Regions from separate parts of the Pseudoalteromonas sp. S3431 genome, predicted to be linked through region 3. Evidence: predicted binding sites of a transcription regulator. Region 3 holds the regulator's gene; each other region holds the start of a gene.
The links. Region 3 encodes sigma-54, which starts transcription at its own class of promoters, with help from an activator protein. Its sites were predicted from a motif close to GTTGGCACGNNNNTNGNNT; they were not measured.
Positions count from the first base shown of each region.

Region 1: the regulator sigma-54 is predicted to act here: its motif matches at 5,543-5,561, upstream of DO88_RS06120 (FlgO family outer membrane protein).
Region 2: the regulator sigma-54 is predicted to act here: its motif matches at 4,611-4,629, upstream of DO88_RS14820 (LiaF domain-containing protein).

Region 1 covers NZ_JJNY01000053.1:3,732-10,461, reverse strand. Annotated here, with positions in the region: gene ptsP (phosphoenolpyruvate--protein phosphotransferase) at 1-748, shown strand, start outside; gene DO88_RS06095 (sulfite exporter TauE/SafE family protein) at 839-1,648, shown strand; gene lgt (prolipoprotein diacylglyceryl transferase) at 1,661-2,464, shown strand; gene DO88_RS06105 (thymidylate synthase) at 2,475-3,326, shown strand; gene galU (UTP--glucose-1-phosphate uridylyltransferase GalU) at 3,348-4,226, shown strand; gene DO88_RS06115 (SPOR domain-containing protein) at 4,778-5,455, shown strand; gene DO88_RS06120 (FlgO family outer membrane protein) at 5,595-6,188, shown strand; gene DO88_RS06125 (FlgO family outer membrane protein) at 6,202-6,730, shown strand, end outside.
Region 2 covers NZ_JJNY01000012.1:87,880-94,609, forward strand. Annotated here, with positions in the region: gene DO88_RS14840 (GGDEF domain-containing protein) at 1-1,184, shown strand, start outside; gene DO88_RS14835 (substrate-binding periplasmic protein) at 1,202-2,011, shown strand; gene suhB (inositol-1-monophosphatase) at 2,133-2,936, opposite strand; gene DO88_RS14825 (VOC family protein) at 3,171-3,587, shown strand; gene DO88_RS14820 (LiaF domain-containing protein) at 3,909-4,574, opposite strand; gene DO88_RS14815 (BON domain-containing protein) at 4,891-5,457, shown strand; gene DO88_RS18670 (YqaE/Pmp3 family membrane protein) at 5,522-5,680, shown strand; tRNA gene DO88_RS14810 (tRNA-Ile) at 5,961-6,037, shown strand; gene DO88_RS14805 (DUF4297 domain-containing protein) at 6,424-6,730, shown strand, end outside.
Region 3 covers NZ_JJNY01000044.1:48,610-55,339, forward strand. Annotated here, with positions in the region: gene DO88_RS08120 (calcium/sodium antiporter) at 1-297, shown strand, start outside; gene DO88_RS08115 (KpsF/GutQ family sugar-phosphate isomerase) at 301-1,272, shown strand; gene kdsC (3-deoxy-manno-octulosonate-8-phosphatase KdsC) at 1,273-1,824, shown strand; gene lptC (LPS export ABC transporter periplasmic protein LptC) at 1,821-2,375, shown strand; gene lptA (lipopolysaccharide transport periplasmic protein LptA) at 2,365-2,907, shown strand; gene lptB (LPS export ABC transporter ATP-binding protein) at 2,904-3,629, shown strand; gene DO88_RS08090 (RNA polymerase factor sigma-54) at 3,699-5,198, shown strand; gene hpf (ribosome hibernation promoting factor) at 5,225-5,512, shown strand; gene ptsN (PTS IIA-like nitrogen regulatory protein PtsN) at 5,517-5,969, shown strand; gene rapZ (RNase adapter RapZ) at 5,989-6,730, shown strand, end outside.

The DNA of each region.
Region 1 (6,730 bases), on a different contig from region 3:
CATAGGTGGCGATAAGGTTCTTGATTACTTTAACATAACCGAAGAAAACCCATTTTTAGGTTGGCGTGGTATTCGTATCAGCCTTGATCACCCTGAATTGTTTTTAGATCAACTCAAAGCCATGCTTAAAGCCAATATAGGTTTAGGTAATTTAAAAATAATGCTGCCAATGATCAGCGGAACCGAAGAAGTAGACGAGTCACTCGCATTGTTTGAGCAGGCTTATTTTGAGCTAAGTGAAAAATACCCAGAACAACAAATAGAAAGACCCGATATAGGTATTATGCTTGAAGTGCCATCAAGCGTATTTATGCTGCCAGAGTGGTCTAAAAAAGTTGATTTTTGCTCCGTAGGCAGTAACGATTTAACGCAGTATTTATTAGCGGTAGATAGAGCAAATGCCCGAGTTGCTGAGTTGTTTAATCCCTATCACCCTGGCGTACTTAGAGTGCTTAATAAAATAGCCTGCGAGTGCGAACAGTATGAGTTACCTTTTAGTTTATGTGGAGAGTTAGGCGGCGATCCTGAAGGTGCAATACTCCTTATTGCTATGGGATACAGACGTTTAAGCATGAATCTATCATCACTTAATAAAGTTAAGTGGGTACTCAGACGTTTAAGTGTAAGTGATATGGAACAATTACTAACTGCATGTTTGGCGCAGTCGACTGCAAAGCAAGTACTGCGTTTAACACGTAATTTTATGTTAGAACATCACTTAGGTGACTTGTTTTACACGCCAAAATAACTAAGTGCGTCGAATTAATTTAAATACGAAGATGCTATTAGTTTTATAATCCTTTAATATATAAGTCTCCAAAGGGTATTTGAGATTACTATGTATGACTTAGGTTTGTTAGTCGCAAGCTGCGCACTACTAGGCTGTATTGTCGGGTTTTTAGCGGGTTTACTAGGCATTGGCGGCGGTTTAATTATTGTCCCAGTACTCAGTGCGTTACTGCTGTCATTTAATGTAACCTCAGCAGATCATGTATTAGTGATTGCTATTGCAACGTCACTTGCTTCTATTTTATTTACCTCCACCTCTTCAGCGTTGGCTCATCATAAAAATGATAATGTGCCTTGGGCAATTGCGCCTTGGGTTATGTCGGGTGTGGCTTTAGGCGCGCTTATTAGCGGCTTTGCAGCAAGCCTTATTCCAGAGCAAATATTGCGCACTGTGTTTGCTGTAAGTGTTGTATTTATAGCAGGGAGAATGGTGCTCTCAACTCGTAATAAACCAATGTCAGAAAAACCGTTACCAGCAGGTCCTATTTTAGGCGGGATTTCGGCAATAATGGGCGGGTTATCAGGTTTGATAGGTATTGGTGGCGGCGCATTAATAGTCCCTATGCTTAATTATTTTTCGGTTGATATAAAAAAAGCAATTGGTTGTGCCGCAGCCTGCGGAATTGTTATTGCATTATTTGGCTCTGTTGGCTATGTCAGTGCCGGCTGGCACGTGACTGATTTAGAACATGGTTTTGCAGGATTTGTGTATCTTCCTGCGTTATTTGGTATTGTATTAACGTCGTGGTTTGTTGCACCTATTGGTGCTAAAGCAACTCATTATTTACCTGTTAATACAATTAAGAAAGTTTTCGCGGTGCTGCTTGTAGTTATCGCAATCAAAATGGTTTTTAGCTAAAGGTTTATTTTTATGGCACTTGAGTTTCCTCAAATCGATCCAATAATTTTTTCAGTTGGGCCACTTAGCGTACGTTGGTACGGCTTAATGTATTTAATAGGTTTTGCATTTGCGATGTGGTTTGCAAATCGTCAAGCGTCAAAACCAAACTCTGGTTGGACTAAAGACCAAGTAAGCGATTTACTGTTTTACGGCATGTTAGGGGTAATACTAGGCGGGCGTATTGGCTACGTATTGTTTTACCAGTTTAGTTACTTTATAGAAAACCCACTGTATTTATTTAGAATAGATCAGGGCGGCATGTCGTTTCATGGTGGAACACTTGGCGTTATAACCGCCGTCGCAATTTTTTCGTGGACGCGCAAAAAGTCACTGCTTCAAGTGGGCGACTTTGTTGCACCATTGGTTCCTGTAGGGCTTTTAGCCGGACGTATTGGTAACTTTATAAACGGTGAGTTATGGGGCCGAGTTACCGACGTGCCATGGGCAATGGTATTTCCAACGGGCGGTCCGCTTGCGCGTCACCCATCGCAATTATACGAAGCATTTTTTGAAGGCTTAGTGCTCTTTTTAATCTTGCAATGGTTTATTAAAAAGCCTCGTCCGGCAGGCAGCGTAGCCGGTGTGTTTTTATTAGGTTATGGCGTGTTTAGGTTCTGTATTGAATACTTCCGCCAACCAGATGCACAACTCGGTTTATTTGCTGACTTTATTTCAATGGGGCAAATACTTTCGCTTCCTATGATAGTAGGCGGATTAGGGTTATTAATTTGGGCTTATAAGCAACCACAACACGTTACAACAGCTAAGGCATAATACAAAAAACATGAAACAATATTTAAAGTTATGTCAGCGTATTGTTGACGAAGGGCAGTGGGTAGAAAACAAACGTACAGGTACGCGTTGTTTAACTGTAATTAATGCTGATTTAGAATACGATGTAGCTAATAATCAGTTTCCGATGATCACCACACGAAAAAGTTACTACAAAGCAGCGATTGCTGAATTACTAGGTTACTTACGTGGTTACGACAGTGCTGGGCAGTTTCGTGATATTGGCTGTAAAACATGGGATGCTAATGCGAACGATAATAACGCATGGCTTAATAATCCTAACCGTAAAGGTGAGGACGACATGGGACGCGTTTACGGCGTACAAGGGCGTGGTTGGCAACGCCCAGATGGTTCAACACTTGATCAGCTCGCTAAAGTTATTAATAACTTAAAAAATGGCATTGATGACCGTGGTGAGATAATCACGTTTTATAACCCAGGCGAATTTGAGCTTGGTTGTTTGCGCCCGTGTATGCATACGCACACCTTTTCGTTGCTTGGCGATACCTTATATTTAACGTCTTATCAGCGCAGTTGTGATGTGCCGCTTGGCTTGAACTTTAATCAAATACAATGCTTTGTATTATTGGCGCTAGTAGCTCAAATTACTGGTCATAAAGCGGGTAAGGCATACCATAAAATTGCCAATGCACATATTTATGAAAACCAACTTGAGTTGATGCGAGATGTGCAGTTAACACGTCAGCCATTTGCATCGCCTCAACTAAAAATTAATCCAAAAATTAAATCGTTAGAAGACATAGAAACGTGGGTAACACGAGACGATTTCGAAGTAACAGGCTATCAATGCCACGAAGCGATTCAATATCCATTTTCAGTATAATAAAAGATTAAGGAAAACATAATGAAAGCAGTGATCCCCGTAGCGGGCCTTGGTACTCGCATGTTACCAGCAACAAAAGCAATTCCTAAAGAAATGCTGCCAGTGGTAGACCGTCCTTTAATTCAATACGTAGTTAATGAAGCAGTTGCTGCCGGTATTAAAGAGATAGTGCTAGTAACGCATTCAAGTAAAAACTCAATCGAAAATCACTTTGACACCAGTTTTGAACTAGAAGCTACTTTAGAGAAGCGTGTTAAGCGGCAATTACTTGCCGAAGTGCAAGCTATTTGCCCTAAAGACGTAACCATTATTCACGTACGCCAAGGTGAAGCCAAAGGCCTAGGGCATGCTATTAGCTGTGCGGCACCGATTATTGGTAACGAACCGTTCGTAGTTATTTTACCAGACGTAATTATTGATGATGTAGAGAGCGATCTTAAAAAAGATAACTTAGCAGAAATGATCGCACACTTTAACGAAACCAAGCACAGCCAAATTATGGTAGAGCCAGTACCAATGGCACAAGTAAACCAATTTGGTGTAGTTGATTTAGGTGACGTTGAGTTAAAGCAGGGCGAAAGCTCGCCAATTATGAATATGGTAGAAAAACCACCTGTAGACGAAGCACCATCAAACTTAGCGGTAGTGGGTCGTTATGTGTTAAGTGAAAATATCTGGCCTTTACTTGCAAAAACTCCGCAAGGGGCAGGCGATGAAATTCAGTTAACAGATGCAATTGCGATGCTAATGGAACACGAAAAAGTAGATGCATACGCTATAAAAGGCCGTAGCCACGACTGTGGAAGTAAAGTTGGTTATTTAAAAGCGACTATTGAATTTGCACTACGCCGTGATGAATTTGCAGATGAACTAAAAGCATTTATTAAAGCGTTGATTTAATTTAAAAGATAACGTTAATAATAAAAAGGCGCCAACATGGCGCCTTTTTTAATGTTTAACCAGAGCTCTGGTTAAGAGATATACTAACATATTGAATTATGGTGATATTTAAATTTATTTTCTCTAGCCAGAGGTTTTCAGTGAAAACAAGGCTAATTTACGCGTCAATAGCTTTTGGGGATGAAGTTATTATCGAAATTGTGGGTTAAATACACTGTTGCAAACGTAGTATCTAAAAATACAACAACTCAAAAACTGTTGTTATTTTAAGGATTGAATATGTTTAAATGCGCGGTTTTTAAGTTATATTGTTGTTTTTGTGTTAATTGGCACTAAATTTGTATTAAATGTTTTCTTAAGGATAAAGGGACCCGCGTTAATTGTTTTTTAAAACACAATTAAAGCTGAAATGAGTTGTTCCCATGGCCTATTTAAAGTTAAACACTTAGTACCAACTTGCAATAATGTTTAATTAAGCGAATTGGTATAATTTATAAGAATGTTTAGTTGAAATGTAAGTGTAATTACACTGCTTTCAGGATAACGAATACATGTTTAAACATAAAAATAATAATAAAAATATAATTCTGAGTCTTTTAACGTTTGTATTTTGTACTGCCTGTGCTTCTACGTCAGAAGTAAACCAGTTAGAAAAACCAAGTAATTTACCAGAATATGTGTCAATTACGGCCTTAGAGCTTGCTCAGTTAAAAGATGCAGCAATGCAATGGCAACAAGCTAGAGCGGGCCTTGAGCGTATTTTAAGGCTCGAAAAAGAGATCACTTATTTAGTTAACCATATCGACATTATTAACACTAAAGCGATAACGCAATCCAACCAACGTTATACTCGTGCTGATACACGCAATCCTATAGCTGCTCATACCATAAAAGCGCTTTCGAAAGCGCCTAAACATAGCTACAGTAAAAAACGAGCTGTAAAATTAAATACGCTTAAGCATTCATTTTCATTACAAGTGGCATCAGTTAGCTCTGAGCCAAGCTTAAAAAAAGTATGGCAAAACCTGAACATACAGGCAGCTCCATTGTTTAGAAAAAAAATAGAGACTAACGTAGAGCAAATCCGTATTAACGATAAAACATTTTACCGCTTAAAACTGGGTTCATATCAAAAGTTAAATAACGCCAAAGCGGATTGCGAAGTATTTAAACTTTATAAACTCGATTGCATAGTAAGTAGTTACACAGATAAACCCATTAAACTATAGTTTAAACAAATAGTTGAGGTAGGCATGTTAATCGGGTTTAGGTTAAGCATTAGTGTAGGTTAACGAGCAAAATTATTCAAACACCTTTTAGGCATAATAATTGCTTTATCTTTTGTATATTTGAAAGAGGATGGCAATTATGCGCCTTTTATTACCCCTATTATTAGTTAACTTAGCCGCTTGCAGTTTGATACCGCAACCAGCGCCAAGTATAAGCACACGCGCTCCTAAAGCGGCTATGGCACCTTACACAGTTAATGATTATGTAAATACGCTAACAGTGCAGCTTAGTCATTTAAAAGAGCCGTTAAGTCGTAACTCCCGCATTGGTGTAAGTAGCTTTTATTTTGCTGATGGGCTCGACACCAAGTTAATGACAGAGCAAGCTTCAGGGCTTAGCCAGCAAATCCAAGAAAGTCTATTAACCCAAATGACTCAGCTTGGTTACCATACGGTAGAGTATAGATTAGACAATAATATAACATTATCGAGTAATGCCGATAATGTACTAAGTCGCGATTTAAATAAATTACGTGAACGTCAAAAAATTGACTTAATAGTTACCGGTACTGTGACTCGTCAGCAGCATGCATATATAGTAAATGCGCGACTAGTTAATATAAACAGCAAACAAGTTTTATCAGCAGGCAGTACCGAGATCCCTATTAATGTAATGTGGGGAAATGAAAAAATTCAGCAGCGCGACGGCCTTTTATACCGCAGCGAATACTAATTTGGAGCACAAAATGAGAAACCTACTAATTACATTATGTTTGCCATTGGGATTTGGCTGTTCGCAAATGTTTAATGGCATGGAGTCAGAACAAGTAGAAGAACCGCAAAGCAATAGCCCTGTAATGCTTGTAAGTGAGCAACGCGAAGTTGCGTCGCCTGTTGTAAATAATCAACTTTTTCAGTCTGGGTTGGTTGAGCAAAATAACTACACTAAATCAATGCCCGCCAAGCGTAAAAATATTAACCATTACGTGCGTGGCATAATGCAAGACATGGTCGAAAACTTACAGTACGTAAATGATAAAACACCACTTGCTGTTTCAAGCTTTGTATTTTTAGATGATAACTACAACGATGGCAGTTTATTAGGAAATCAGATATCAGAAAGCTTTATGCACGAACTGCATAGTTTTGGTATACCGGTCATTGATTTTAAAACAACCGACTTTATGCGAGTAACACCGGCGGGTGACTTTGTATTTAGTCGCGACTATTTAGAGTTAAATCAAGATCAAAATTTTAACTACGTCCTAGCCGGTA
Region 2 (6,730 bases), on a different contig from region 3:
AAGCAACTAATACAGCCGTTATTGCAGAAGGTATTGAGCGTCCGGAGGAGCTGGCGTTAGTTGAGAGCTTAGGCATTAGTAACGTACAGGGATTTTTACTCGAAAGGCCCAGTTTACGACCAAGTTATGACTTTAGTTCTGAGCAAATACAAGCACTAACATTTAAAGCAAAGGCGCTCTGTGAGCAATCAATGGCAATAGGGTATCTTGCTTTAACTCAGTCAGCAATTGATAGCGACACACGCTGTAAGGATGCTCACAAGCTATTTGAGCAAGACAAATCAATTATTAGTATCCCAGTATTAAATCAAGATGACCAGCCAATTGGTTTACTCCATAAAGATCAGCTAACGGAAGTATTTGCGGCCCCCTACGGGCACGCACTTTATGATAAACGCCCAGTTACAGAATTAATGGACAAGCAGCCATTAGTCGTTGACGAGAATCAAATGCTTGATGTCGTAAGTAAGCAAATAACAGATCAGGATTTTGATATACGCAGGCATATAGTTATTACACGCAATAATAAATACTTGGGATTAGCGCCCCTGAGAGATATTTTAAAACATATTACCGAAGAAAAAATTCGCCACGCACAGCACGCTAATCCGCTTACTATGCTACCAGGTAATGTTGCTATAAATGAAGCTATAGAGCAAAGGCTGCGTAATAAGTTAAAATTTTCATTAGCTTATATAGACCTAAATCACTTTAAACAATTTAATGACTTATATGGTTATGCCAGCGGTGATAGTGTAATTAAATTATTAGCCGATGTAACAGTGCAAGCTTGCACAAACAGTGCTAACTTTGTAGGACATATTGGCGGTGATGACTTTATGGTTGTGTTTGACCAAAGTGATGCAGTTACAATTTGCAATACAATTATTGAACGGTTTGAATTGCAGTCACAGCTATTTTTTACTCCTGAGCATATTAAAAGCAAAGGATACTGGGCTACAAATCGCGAAGGTGAAAAGCAATTTGTCCCCTTACTGACCTTATCGATTGGTTTGGTTGAACCTGATTTACAACAGTGTAAAAATAGTCATCAAGTAGCTGCATTAGCGACTGATGCTAAAAAAGAGGCCAAACGATACCGTCATAGCTATCTTTTTATCTGTAAGCGAAGAAGGCCTACACCAGCGGTGGTGCGTTTAGCAAATAGTAAAAAGGTAGTTTAACAAAGTAGGTGATTATTATGTTGCCATTTAAGTATCTGGTTAGCGTTGTAAGCTTGTTTGTGTGTAGTGCTATAGCAAGCGAAGTCAATATTATTAATGTCCCTCAAGATCAACACTCGCATTTTACGCGTGACGACTACCTCAATGAATTACTCTCAAAAGCACTTATAAGAGCCGATTACTCAGCTGAAATAAATTTAGTGCCAGTTCACCCTCATCAACAACGAAATCTTATGGCACTTGATGGGAACGCCCTTGATTTATATTGGAGCATGAGTAGCCCTGAGCGAGAGTCGTTGGCGATTGCAATTAAAATCCCTTTATTTAAAGGGTATATTGGTAAAAGAGCACTGCTTACGAATACAAAAAATGTAGATAAATTTAAAGGTATTACCTCTGTTGAGCAATTATCAATGCTTATTGCAGTGCAAGGTCATGATTGGCCTGACATGCGGATATTAGTTAACAATGGACTAAGTGTTAGGCCACTTTCTAATTTAAACTCGATGTTTGCATTAACAAGCCAGGGGCGGATTGATTATTTTCCGCGCTCATTCATCGAAGTTAATTCAGAGCTCATGGATTTAAAAGATAAGAATTTAGTAATAGTGCCAGATTTATACATTAGCTATCCAACTGGGCTTTATTATTTTGTCTCAAAAAATAAACCCGAACTGGCTCAAGCGATTGAAAAAGGGCTTAAAATCATGCAAAAAAATGGTGAATTTGATGCGCTATTTTATGAGTATTTCGCGACAGAGCTTAATTCATTACCTTACACAAAAGGTAAAACAATAGAGCTTAAGCTTGATAACCCTTATTTTTAGACACAAAAAAAGGAGCCTGAGCTCCTTTTTAGTATACTGTTGTACCAATCTACTTAGGTAGGGAAATTTAATTCGTTAAATTGTTCAAATACTTATGCAGATTCGTATTAGTAGCATTAAATTAGCGAAGTAACGACTCAGTTAATACTGGGCGAATTTCACGAATAATCGCTTGAGTCAATTTTGGTGAACCACAGATGATATTACCGCTGTGGCTATAGTTATTACCACCAGCAAAATCTACAACCATACCGCCGGCTTCTTTAACCATTAGTTCGCCCGCTGCAGAATTCCACGGTTTTAAACCAATTTCAAAAAATCCATCAACACGACCCGCTGCAACGTATGCCATATCTAGTGCAGAACAACCTGCGCGACGAATATCAGCAGTGTGTACAAACAATGCTTTAAATGCTTCAGTGTATGCATCCATGTGGTTTTTATTTTTGAAAGGGAAACCAGTAGCAAGTACAGTGCCCGCAAGAACGGTAGTTTTGCTTACACGAAGACGTTTGCTGTTAAGCTGAGTGCCTTGACCACGAGAAGCCGTGAAAAGCTCACCACGAATTGGATCATAAATAACAGCTTGGTCCAAACGACCTTTAACTTTAAGTGCGATAGAAACCGCGTAATGAGGGATGCCTTTGATGAAATTAGTTGTTCCATCGATAGGATCTACAATCCATTGGTAATCATCATCCTTGCCTTTATGCTCACCTAACTCTTCACCAACAATCGAGTGAGTTGGGTAAGATTGTAAAATAGTGTCACGAATTACGGCTTCAGCTTCTTTATCAATGTTAGTTACTAAGTCGTTAGCGCCTTTTTGTTGCACTTCAACTTTTGATAAATCTTCACTTGCGCGAAGTAAAATTTTGCCTGCGTTACGCGCAGCGCGAACCGCAATGTTTAACATTGGATGCATGGAGTTACCTTTGGGTTGTAAAAGAACGTTTATATATTTCAGCCGGCGTATTTTAGCGATTTCTGCCATAAAGTAAACAATAAACCCTAAATACTTTTGTGTGTTTTTTATACTTTATTGTTCTGCATATATATTTGCGGCTGTATAAAATTTAAATAAATCTAAAAAACCACTTTACCTAAAGTTAACTTGAGGTTTTATTGTGTTTGCATACTCAATCAAGAAGGACACATTATGTATTTAGAACATGTCAATTTAGTGGTTAATAATATTGAGGATATGATTAAATTTTATCAAGCGGTATTCCCTCATTGGTCAATCCGAAGTGAAGGTAGGGGCACTTGGCATGGTAAACCAAGGCGCTGGGTGCATTTTGGTGATGACACACAATACATTGCAATGAGCGATCATGGTGAAGGTGAAAACCGAGATTTAGCAGGCCATCAATTAGGTTTAGCGCACTTTGCTTACGTTACCCAAAATTTAGATGCAGTAGTAAAGCGTTTGCAACAAGTTGATTTTAAAATAGATAAACAAGGCGGTGACAACCCATTTAGAAAAAATGTTTATTTTATCGATCCGGCTGGATTTGAAGTAGAGTTTGTAGAATATTTAAGTGATATACCAAGCGAGCGAAATAACGATTTATAATAAAACGTCAGGCAGTAACTTTGGCTTATTTATCTTTCGAAGTTGAATTTTAAGCCGTGTGTTTGGTTTTTAGTAGAACACACCTATGTGGTGTGCTTATTCCCTATAAATAGGTAATAACAACGTATAAATGCCAAACACAGGCTAACGAAAGGCTCTACCTAGGACTGCAGTTAGCACTGAAAATAGTTGCTTGAGATAGATTTATTATCCAGAGTTCAGGTTATTTAGGTTACAAATCTCGGGCAGCAATTAAACGCACCTAATTAAGGCAATATCTGACCTTAAAGGTCAATCGACTCTAACGCGCTGCTAGATAAATTATAATGAGCGGTTATTATTAACGCCAAGTTGTGTTTTTAGCTCGTTTGCAAAGCTCATAAACTTCTCTTTTATGGTGCGTTTTATTTTAACTTCAACCGATCCCATTACTGCTTTACCTTCAATATGAATAGTGGGCCCTTGGCGCTTGTTAAGCGATACCGACTTGTTTTCAAGGCTGCTTAAAATACAAAACATTTTAGAGACTACATTTACATGCTCTGGTACATAAATTTCATCGCTACCAAAAATACAGTTAACGTGAATCGTTACATTTTGGTGGGTAAAAATGGCATCAGTAAAATCAAGCACTACAGAGCCCATAAAATTGGTTAAGTATATATTTTTTGGCACAACCCATTGACCACTGCGCTCGTTAGAACCCAAAATGCTGCGTAGCGTAAAATCATCATCGCTGTTTTGCTGTGCACTATAATGTGGAGTAAATTGCGATTGTTTTTCTGCTTTATATTGCTGATCGGTATTAAGTGTTAAGTCTTCAACTAGGATTAACAAAGCTTCATTACTACTTGCATCCATAGCCTCATCTAAGCGTCTTTCAAATGCATCCACTGAAATAACGCCATGGCTGTAATTATAAATTAATTGATCTATCACTTGTTCGCGTACTTGCTCTATTGGGCGGTCTTCAACTTTTACAGACATGGGTATTCCTTATTATATTTACTATTGGTGGTGAGTAAGCAAACGGCGTACCAAATATAATTTCAATAATTATCAGAGGCTTAATTTTTCAGTCTGTTTTTAGTTTTGTTATATTAACGATAGATTAACCAAAACAGCAATTATCTAGCTATTTTCACAATGTGAGAAAGTTTTACCGATGAGTCTGTAAATAGTTACACGGCTATAACATGAAATGAGTTGATTTAAATTCCCAACCCATTGAATTTAAATGTTAAATTTAGTTGGCCTAAAGTTCGCATTAGTTAAAGTGTCTTTAATCAAAAGGAGAAAGATTATGAAAACATTTAACAAATCTATTATCGCGGCTTTAGTTCTTGGTACTACGGCTATGAGTGCCCAAGCAAACAGCTGGGAAAACGAAAGTAAAGATGCTTGGATTGATGGTAAGGCAGAAACAGTGCTACTTATGAACACTAATCTAAACAACTTTGACATTAACACTGATGTAAAAAATGGCAAGGTAGTACTTACAGGTAAAGTTGATAGCGAAATTGAAAAAGAGTTAGCAGAAGAACTTGTACTTAGCCTAGATGGCGTATCCGATGTTGAAAACAGCCTGACTGTTGTAAAAAACATGGATACCAAAAACACAGACAAAGACATGATGGATGATGGTGATAACGACCTAACAGACGCTAAAATCACCACCGTAATCACAACACGCTTCCTATTTGACTCAGAAGTTGGTGGTACAGACATCGATGTTGATACCGATAACGGTATTGTAACTCTAAACGGTTCTGTAGAATCTGAAGCTGAAAAACAGCTAGCGGTTAAAATTGCCAAAAATGCTGAAGATGTGCGCGACGTGGTAGATAAATTATCTATCGTTGCTGAATAATGCACTATACTCAAAGCCCAGTGAATCTGGGCTTTTTGTTTTTTAATTTTAAAGGAGTTAAGTTATGGATATCATTCGTATAATATTGTCAGTTTTATTACCGCCACTAGGTGTATTTTTGCAAGTAGGCTTAGGTATGCATTTTTGGTTAAATATTTTATTAACACTGCTAGGTTATTTCCCAGGGTTAATACACGCCATTTATATTATTGCTAAAAAGTAACGTTGTGTTATTTGTATTATTAGTTGTGTAAGTCAATTTTAAATACAGCTTAAATAGGCACTTTTAATTGGCTTGCATGAATCCCTTCTCTTAAATTCCTCATTTTTACACATTACTCCCTCATAAAAGATTACTATTTAAGCAGTTAGCTTACTGATTGTTAAAATAAAGGTTTTTTAGTAGTGACAAGCCCCCAAAAAGTTTTTATACTGCAACCCGCTTTAGTCGCTCTGTGACTGAACGCTTCAAAAATTAACTGCCTAGCAGTTATATAAAAGTTGGCCCCTTAGCTCAGTTGGTTAGAGCACACGACTCATAATCGTTAGGTCCCCAGTTCGAGTCTGGGAGGGGCCACCACTTTTACAAGCTTTCCAAGTAAATACATACTAACCGAAATTACCCTGTGCTACCTCTGTGCTACTTTTTAATATACCAAATTAATGTAACCTTGTAACTTTTAAGACTTATAGTTATTTTGGTGCGTCTCTCAATGATTAGATAGAAGCATTTATTAAATACTTAAAATTGTAAGGAATGGCTTTCTAATATATTACCTCCATTAAAAACCTCTTTTAATCAAATGATAAAGTTAAAAGATCATTCATGGTGAAGTTATGAAGGCGCGTAGAAGGGAGTTATAAACAAAATTAAAATGATAAATTAAGCTGCATATTCAACTTTGTGAATTGAAGTTATCATGTAATACTAAGTTTTATAAGGAAATAGATCGAGATTAATGTCATATGACTGACAATGTCCTTGCAGAACCCCAAAGAGAAAATGCCGGTGCTAGCACTTTTGGAAAATACACTTTTCAGTATCACTGGGCGTTGTGTAAGATAATTGAAAAGCACAGTAATAAGCAAGAATATGCATTACTAGTTGAATATCATGAAGATGTTGTAATTTCTGATAGCTTGGACCCCAAGCATGCAAAATTTGACTTCTATCAAGTAAAAAACCAGCAGAAGGTATTTACTGCTGCCTCACTAACAAAAAGAGTTAAATCTAAACCTGATCAACCAGCTAAAAATTCTGTGCTGGGTAAGC
Region 3 (6,730 bases):
GCAGCTTCAATTGCCGGTGTATTAAAAAATGAAGATGATTTAGCTCTAGGCAATATTGTTGGTTCAAACATTTTTAATATATTGGCTGTGTTACCGCTCGCAGGTATTATTAATCCATCCATTATCGATCCGTCAGTAGCGAGTCGAGATATACTCATTATGATTGGTGCAACATTTGCTCTTATCATCATGTCATTGAACTTTAGAGGCACCCAACGCATCAATAGAGTGGAAGGTGGCTTATTGCTTATCGCATTTTTGGGCTACCAAGGGTATATTTTTAGTCAAGTAGGGTAAATAATGACGACGCTGAACTTTATCGAACAGGGTCTTCGTGTTCTCAATATTGAACGCCAAGCACTTAATGACATAGCGCAATATGTAGATGAAAACTTTCATCAAGCATGCCAATTAATGTTTGACTGCGAAGGTCGAATTATTGTTATTGGCATGGGTAAATCAGGCCATATAGGTAATAAAATTGCAGCAACACTTGCAAGTACAGGAAGCCCTGCCTTTTTTGTACACCCAGGCGAAGCTAGCCATGGCGATTTAGGAATGATCACCAAAAACGATGTTGTCATGCTTATTTCAAACTCAGGTGAGACGAGTGAAGTTTTAAATATTATCCCTGTTTTAAAACGCCTTGGCGCAAAAATAATCGCCATGACAGGCAATACTAAATCGACCATGGCAACACATGCAAATGTACATGTATGCATTAAAGTAGAAAAAGAAGCATGCTCTTTAGGGTTAGCACCAACGGCGAGCACTACAGCGACTCTTGCTATGGGCGATGCGATGGCAGTGGCTCTGTTAGAAGCTCGTGGTTTTACCGCCGATGATTTTGCGCTTTCTCACCCTGGGGGCAGTTTAGGCAAACGATTATTACTAACCTTAAAAGATGTTATGCACAGCGGCGCAAATACACCTATTATTAGCGTTTCACAAACCGTAAAAGATGCACTTATTGAAATGTCAGCCAAAGGCCTTGGTATGACAGCCATTGTTGATAAAAGTAATCAGCTAGTGGGATTATTTACCGACGGTGATTTACGCCGTATTTTAGAGCAAAGACTAGATATTCATACAACACAAATAGACCTTGTTATGACTAGGTCATGCACAACAGCTACACAAGATATTTTAGCTGCTGAAGCGCTTAATATAATGGAACACAAACGTATAAATGGCTTGATTGTTGTTAATGAGCAAAACCAGCCTATTGGCGCACTAAATATGCAAGACTTATTAAAAGCAGGAGTATTATAAATGCAATTTGAAGAACTCTATCAACCGCTGAGTGCTGATGCAAAAGCACGTGCTAAAAAAGTAAAACTACTTATATGCGATATTGATGGTGTATTTTCTGATGGCCGAATTTATCTTGGCAATCAAGGTGAAGAGCTCAAAGCATTTAATACAAAAGATGGTTTTGGCATTAAAGCGCTTATAAACAGTGGCTTTGAAGTGGCTGTTATTACTGGTCGCCATTCGCAGATAGTGCAACAACGTATGACCAGTTTAACAGTACAACATATTTATCAAGGTCAAGAAAACAAGCTTATTGCTTACGAAGAGCTAAAAAACAAGCTTCACCTAAGTGATGATCAAATTGCCTATATTGGTGATGATGGCCCCGATATGCCAGTAATGGAATTAGTCGGGTTTGCCGTTGCAGTTAACGATGCTCACCCACTAATCAAGCGTTTATCACATTACACGACACAGATGCTGGGTGGTTTTGGCGCAGTGAGAGAACTAACCGACTTACTTATGCTAGAGAACGACAAACCACTTACTAGCAAAGGTACTAGTTCATGAATACAGCGCGCATAATTTTAAGCGTTTTATTCATCAGCTGTATGGTTTGGCTTTGGTACCCTTATTTTGCACAAACAAATATGACAGCTCAGGTTGAAGCTGAAGTTATCGCTAAGCCTGATTATATTGCTATTGAGCTAAAACAAACGGCCTATGATGAAAATGGTAAAATTAATCATAAAGTTACAGCTGCTAAAATGGAATTATATCAACAGCTAGGCTTTACCTTTTTTGAAAAGCCCATTTTCACCTTATATAACGAAAAACAAACATGGCGAATAAATGCAGACGAAGCAACGTTATATGAAGGAAAACAATTAATTTTAGAAGGTAACGTGGTTGCCAAGAATCTTACTGATAATGCAATGATAGACAAGATTAATGCGGATAATATTCAAGTAGATATAAAACTACTCACGATGCGTTCAGAGCAACCCGTTATTGTTACGGGACCCAATTTAAAGATCACCGGTAAAGGCCTTGAAGCCGATTTAAAAACTGAAGTGATAAAACTTATTAACCATACGCGAACTATATATTATGACCAATAAAATTTCAAAAATACTTATTATTCCGACACTTATACTAGCTTTCAACCTTAGCGCTGCTGAACAAGCGATTCAACCTGCAGCGAATCAAATATCAATAAGTGCCGACAAACAAGAAGGCCAATTAAAAGAAAACGTCGGAATTTTTGAAAAAAATGTTGAGATTATTCACGGCAACCGCCGTATTACAGCCGACCGTTTAGAAGTACATAAACGTGATGAATTAGGCGATAATAAACAGCTACTAATTGCAACTGGTAGCCCTGCATATTTCGAAGAAAAACAAACTGATGGCACTATAATGAGCGCCAGCGCAAACGAAGTTCGTTATGATGTAGCTAAACGATTTTTAACCCTTATTGGCGATGCACAAGTATCGCAAGCGGGTCAAAAAATAAATGCCAAGAGTATTACTTACGATATGCAACAGCAATTAATTAGCGCTGAAAAAGACGAAAACTCAACCGATCGTGTGCATACTATTTTAGTACCTATTGAGACTAAAAAAGAAAAAAACGATAAAGGTCAGCCATGAGTACATTAAAAGCAGAACTATTAGCTAAAAGTTATAAAGGCCGTGAAGTTGTAAAAAATGTAGGTCTGGAAGTAAAGGCTGGCAGCATAGTCGGGTTACTTGGCCCTAATGGTGCAGGTAAAACCACAACGTTTTATATGATTGTAGGCCTTGTACCTAGTGATAAAGGCAAGATTTCTATCGACGATAACGATATTACTCTTTTACCTATGCATAGTCGTGCTAGATTAGGCATTGGTTACTTACCCCAAGAATCATCAATTTTTAGAAAGCTTACTGTTTATCAAAATTTAATGGCTATTTTAGAAACACGTAAAGAGCTAAATAAGCAAGCAAGAGAAGACACACTTAACAATTTATTAGATGAATTTAGTATTCAGCACATTCGTGATAGCCAAGGTATGGCATTATCAGGAGGCGAGCGTCGCCGAGTTGAAATAGCGCGAGCACTAGCCGCTGATCCTAAATTTATATTGCTTGATGAGCCTTTTGCTGGTGTTGACCCTATTTCAGTGTTAGATATAAAGAAAATAATAGAACATCTTAAAAATCGTGGTATTGGTGTGTTAATTACCGACCATAATGTAAGAGAAACTCTTGATGTTTGCGAAAAAGCCTACATAGTTTCTCATGGTGAGTTAATTGCATCAGGCACTCCAGAACACGTATTAAACGATAAAACAGTACGTGATGTTTATTTAGGCGAGCAATTTAGGCTGTAACATTTACGCCATGTCTTTAAGCATCTGCTAGTATTAATTATAACAACATAAAAGGATTGTTAGAGATACATGAGGCAATCATTACAGCTGCGCATGGGCCAGCAACTTACAATGACTCCACAGCTGCAACAAGCAATTCGCCTGTTGCAACTCAGTACATTGGATCTCCAGCAAGAAATACAAGAAGCACTCGACAGCAACCCCCTATTAGAGGTTGAAGAGCAAGATTACGCCGAAGATTCTACTGGTAAAAACGAGCAAAAAGCAGATAACGACGATGTCACTGTTAGCGCAAATGCTGATGATGTTCCGAGCGAATATGAGCAAGACAGTGGTGAAGCACTTGCTAAAGATACGCTAAGTGATGAAATGGCTATGGATGTTAGTTGGGATGAATATATGAGCGCAGCCCCAGCGTCATCATCAGGACCAATGCCTGAAGATGAATCTATATACCAAGGCTCCTCAACTGAAACGCTCCATGAATACCTAATGTGGCAACTACAACTGACTCCCTTTAGTCCTACCGATGAAGCGATTGCGATTGCGATTGTTGAAGCCGTCGATGATTCGGGTATTTTAACGCTGAGCTGCGAAGAAATTTTAGAAAGTTTTAATCAAGAGAACGAAGAAGACAACGAAGTTGAACTTGACGAAATAGAAGCTGTTTTAAAACGAATTCAATTGTTTGACCCTGTTGGTATTGCAGCACGTAGTTTACAAGAATGCTTATGTATTCAGCTGAACCAATACGATAAAGAAACACCCTATATTAATGAAACAAAAATGATTTTAACCGAGCACATTGATCTATTAGCTGCTCGCGACTATCGTACATTAATGAAAAAAACAAAGCTCAAAGAAGAAGAGCTTAAAGAAATAATGACTTTAATACATACTCTTAGCCCAAAACCGGCGGATACTATAGTTAGAGAAGAATCTGAGTATGTAATTCCTGATGTATCGGTGAAAAAAATAAAAGGTCGCTGGGTTGTTGAACTAAACCCAGATAGCATGCCTAAAATCAGAGTCAACAGCCAATATGCAGCAATGTCACGCACCGTTAAATCAAGTGGTGATAGCCAGTTTATTCGCTCGCATCTACAAGAAGCTAAATGGTTTATTAAAAGTTTAGAAAGTAGAAACGATACACTATTAAAAGTAACTAATTGTATTGTTAAGCAACAACAAGGTTTTTTTGAGCATGGCCCCGAAGCCATGAAACCAATGGTTTTAAATGATGTAGCAGAAATGGTCGAAATGCACGAATCAACTATTTCACGCGTAACAACTCAAAAATATATGCATACACCTCGCGGTATTTTTGAGCTTAAATATTTTTTCTCAAGCCATGTAAGTACTGAAAATGGAGGCGAATGCTCATCAACAGCAATACGCGCTCTCATTAAAAAATTAATCGCAGCAGAAAACTCAGCAAAACCATTGAGTGATAGTAAAATTGCAGATATATTAGCTGAGCAAGGAATAAAAGTAGCGAGACGTACAATCGCAAAGTATCGCGAATCTCTAGCTATTCCACCGTCAAATCAGCGAAAAAGTTTGATTTAAGACGCTAAACAAAGAGGGTAATGCTTATGCAACTAAACTTAACTGGTCGTCACGTAGAAGTAACTGATTCATTAAGAGATTATGTAAATACCAAATTTGCGAAGCTAGAAAGACACTCAGATCATATTAATAATGTTCATGTCATTCTTGATATAGAAAAATTAAACCAAAAAGCTGAGGCAACGATTCATGTAAGTGGAGCTGAGTTATTTGCCTCTACTGAACATCAAGATATGTACGCCGCCATTGACTCGCTGATTGACAAGCTCGATCGCCAAGTTATTAAACACAAAGAGAAGCTTGCTCGACACTAATATTATGAAATTAAGTTCACTTATATGCCAGGACTGCAGCAGAGCTGCGGTCCTTTTTAATAGTAAAAAAAGAATTTTAGAGTTCATCAGTCAACTTGCTCATGACAAGCTCCCATATCTTTCTCAACAAGATATTCTCAGCGCCTTAATGAATAGAGAAAAACTGGGAAGCACTGGTATAGGAAGAGGCATTGCAATCCCTCATGGGCGAATGAGCGGCGCAGAAGAGCCTTTAGCACTCGTATTAGTAAGCGAAACACCTATTAATTTTGATGCAATAGATAATCGCCCTGTTGATATATTTGTTGCTCTCATCGTACCTGATGGCGATAACCAGCAGCACTTAAAGACGCTCGCAACGATAGCTGATAAACTAAATAATAAAGATTTTTGTAAACAGTTACGCAGCGCAAAATCAGATACTGAACTGTATCAAGTTATTGTAGAACAATCGTAATTAACATAATGGGTGATAAATGGAATTAATTATCATAAGTGGCCGTTCCGGTTCTGGAAAATCGGTTGCTTTACGCGTAGTTGAAGATTTAGGTTATTATTGCGTAGATAATATTCCAATTAATCTGCTACCTTCTTTAGTGAGAAGTGTATCTGATAACTACGACAAAATTGCAGTTAGTATTGATGTCCGGAATTTACCAAAAGAGCAAGACGAATTTAACGATATCCTTGAATACTTACCTGGCTTTGCTAAACCGACTCTGTTTTATCTAGACAGTGAGGATCAAACATTAATTAAACGTTTTTCTGAGACTCGCCGTCTACACCCGTTATCAGTTGACTCATTACCTCTTGATTTAGCAATAAAAAAAGAAAAAGAACTACTCGATGTTCTCACTACTCGCGCTGACTATATGATCGACACGAGTGATTTAAGTGTTCATCAACTTGCTGAATCAATTCGTGAAAAAATTCTGGGTAAAAAAGATAAACAACTCATTGTTACTTTTGAGTCGTTTGGCTTTAAACACGGCATTCCTAAGGAAGCTGATTATGTCTTTGATGCACGCTTTTTACCGAACCCACATTGGGAGCCAGAATTAAAACCTTTAAATGGCTTAGACCAACCCGTAAAGGATTACTTAGCCAGCCACAGCATTGTCCAAAAGTTCACTTGGCAAATTCAAACTTTTGTACAAACATGGTTGCCACATTTAGAGCGAAATAACCGTAGCTACTTAACTATTGCTATAGGTTGTA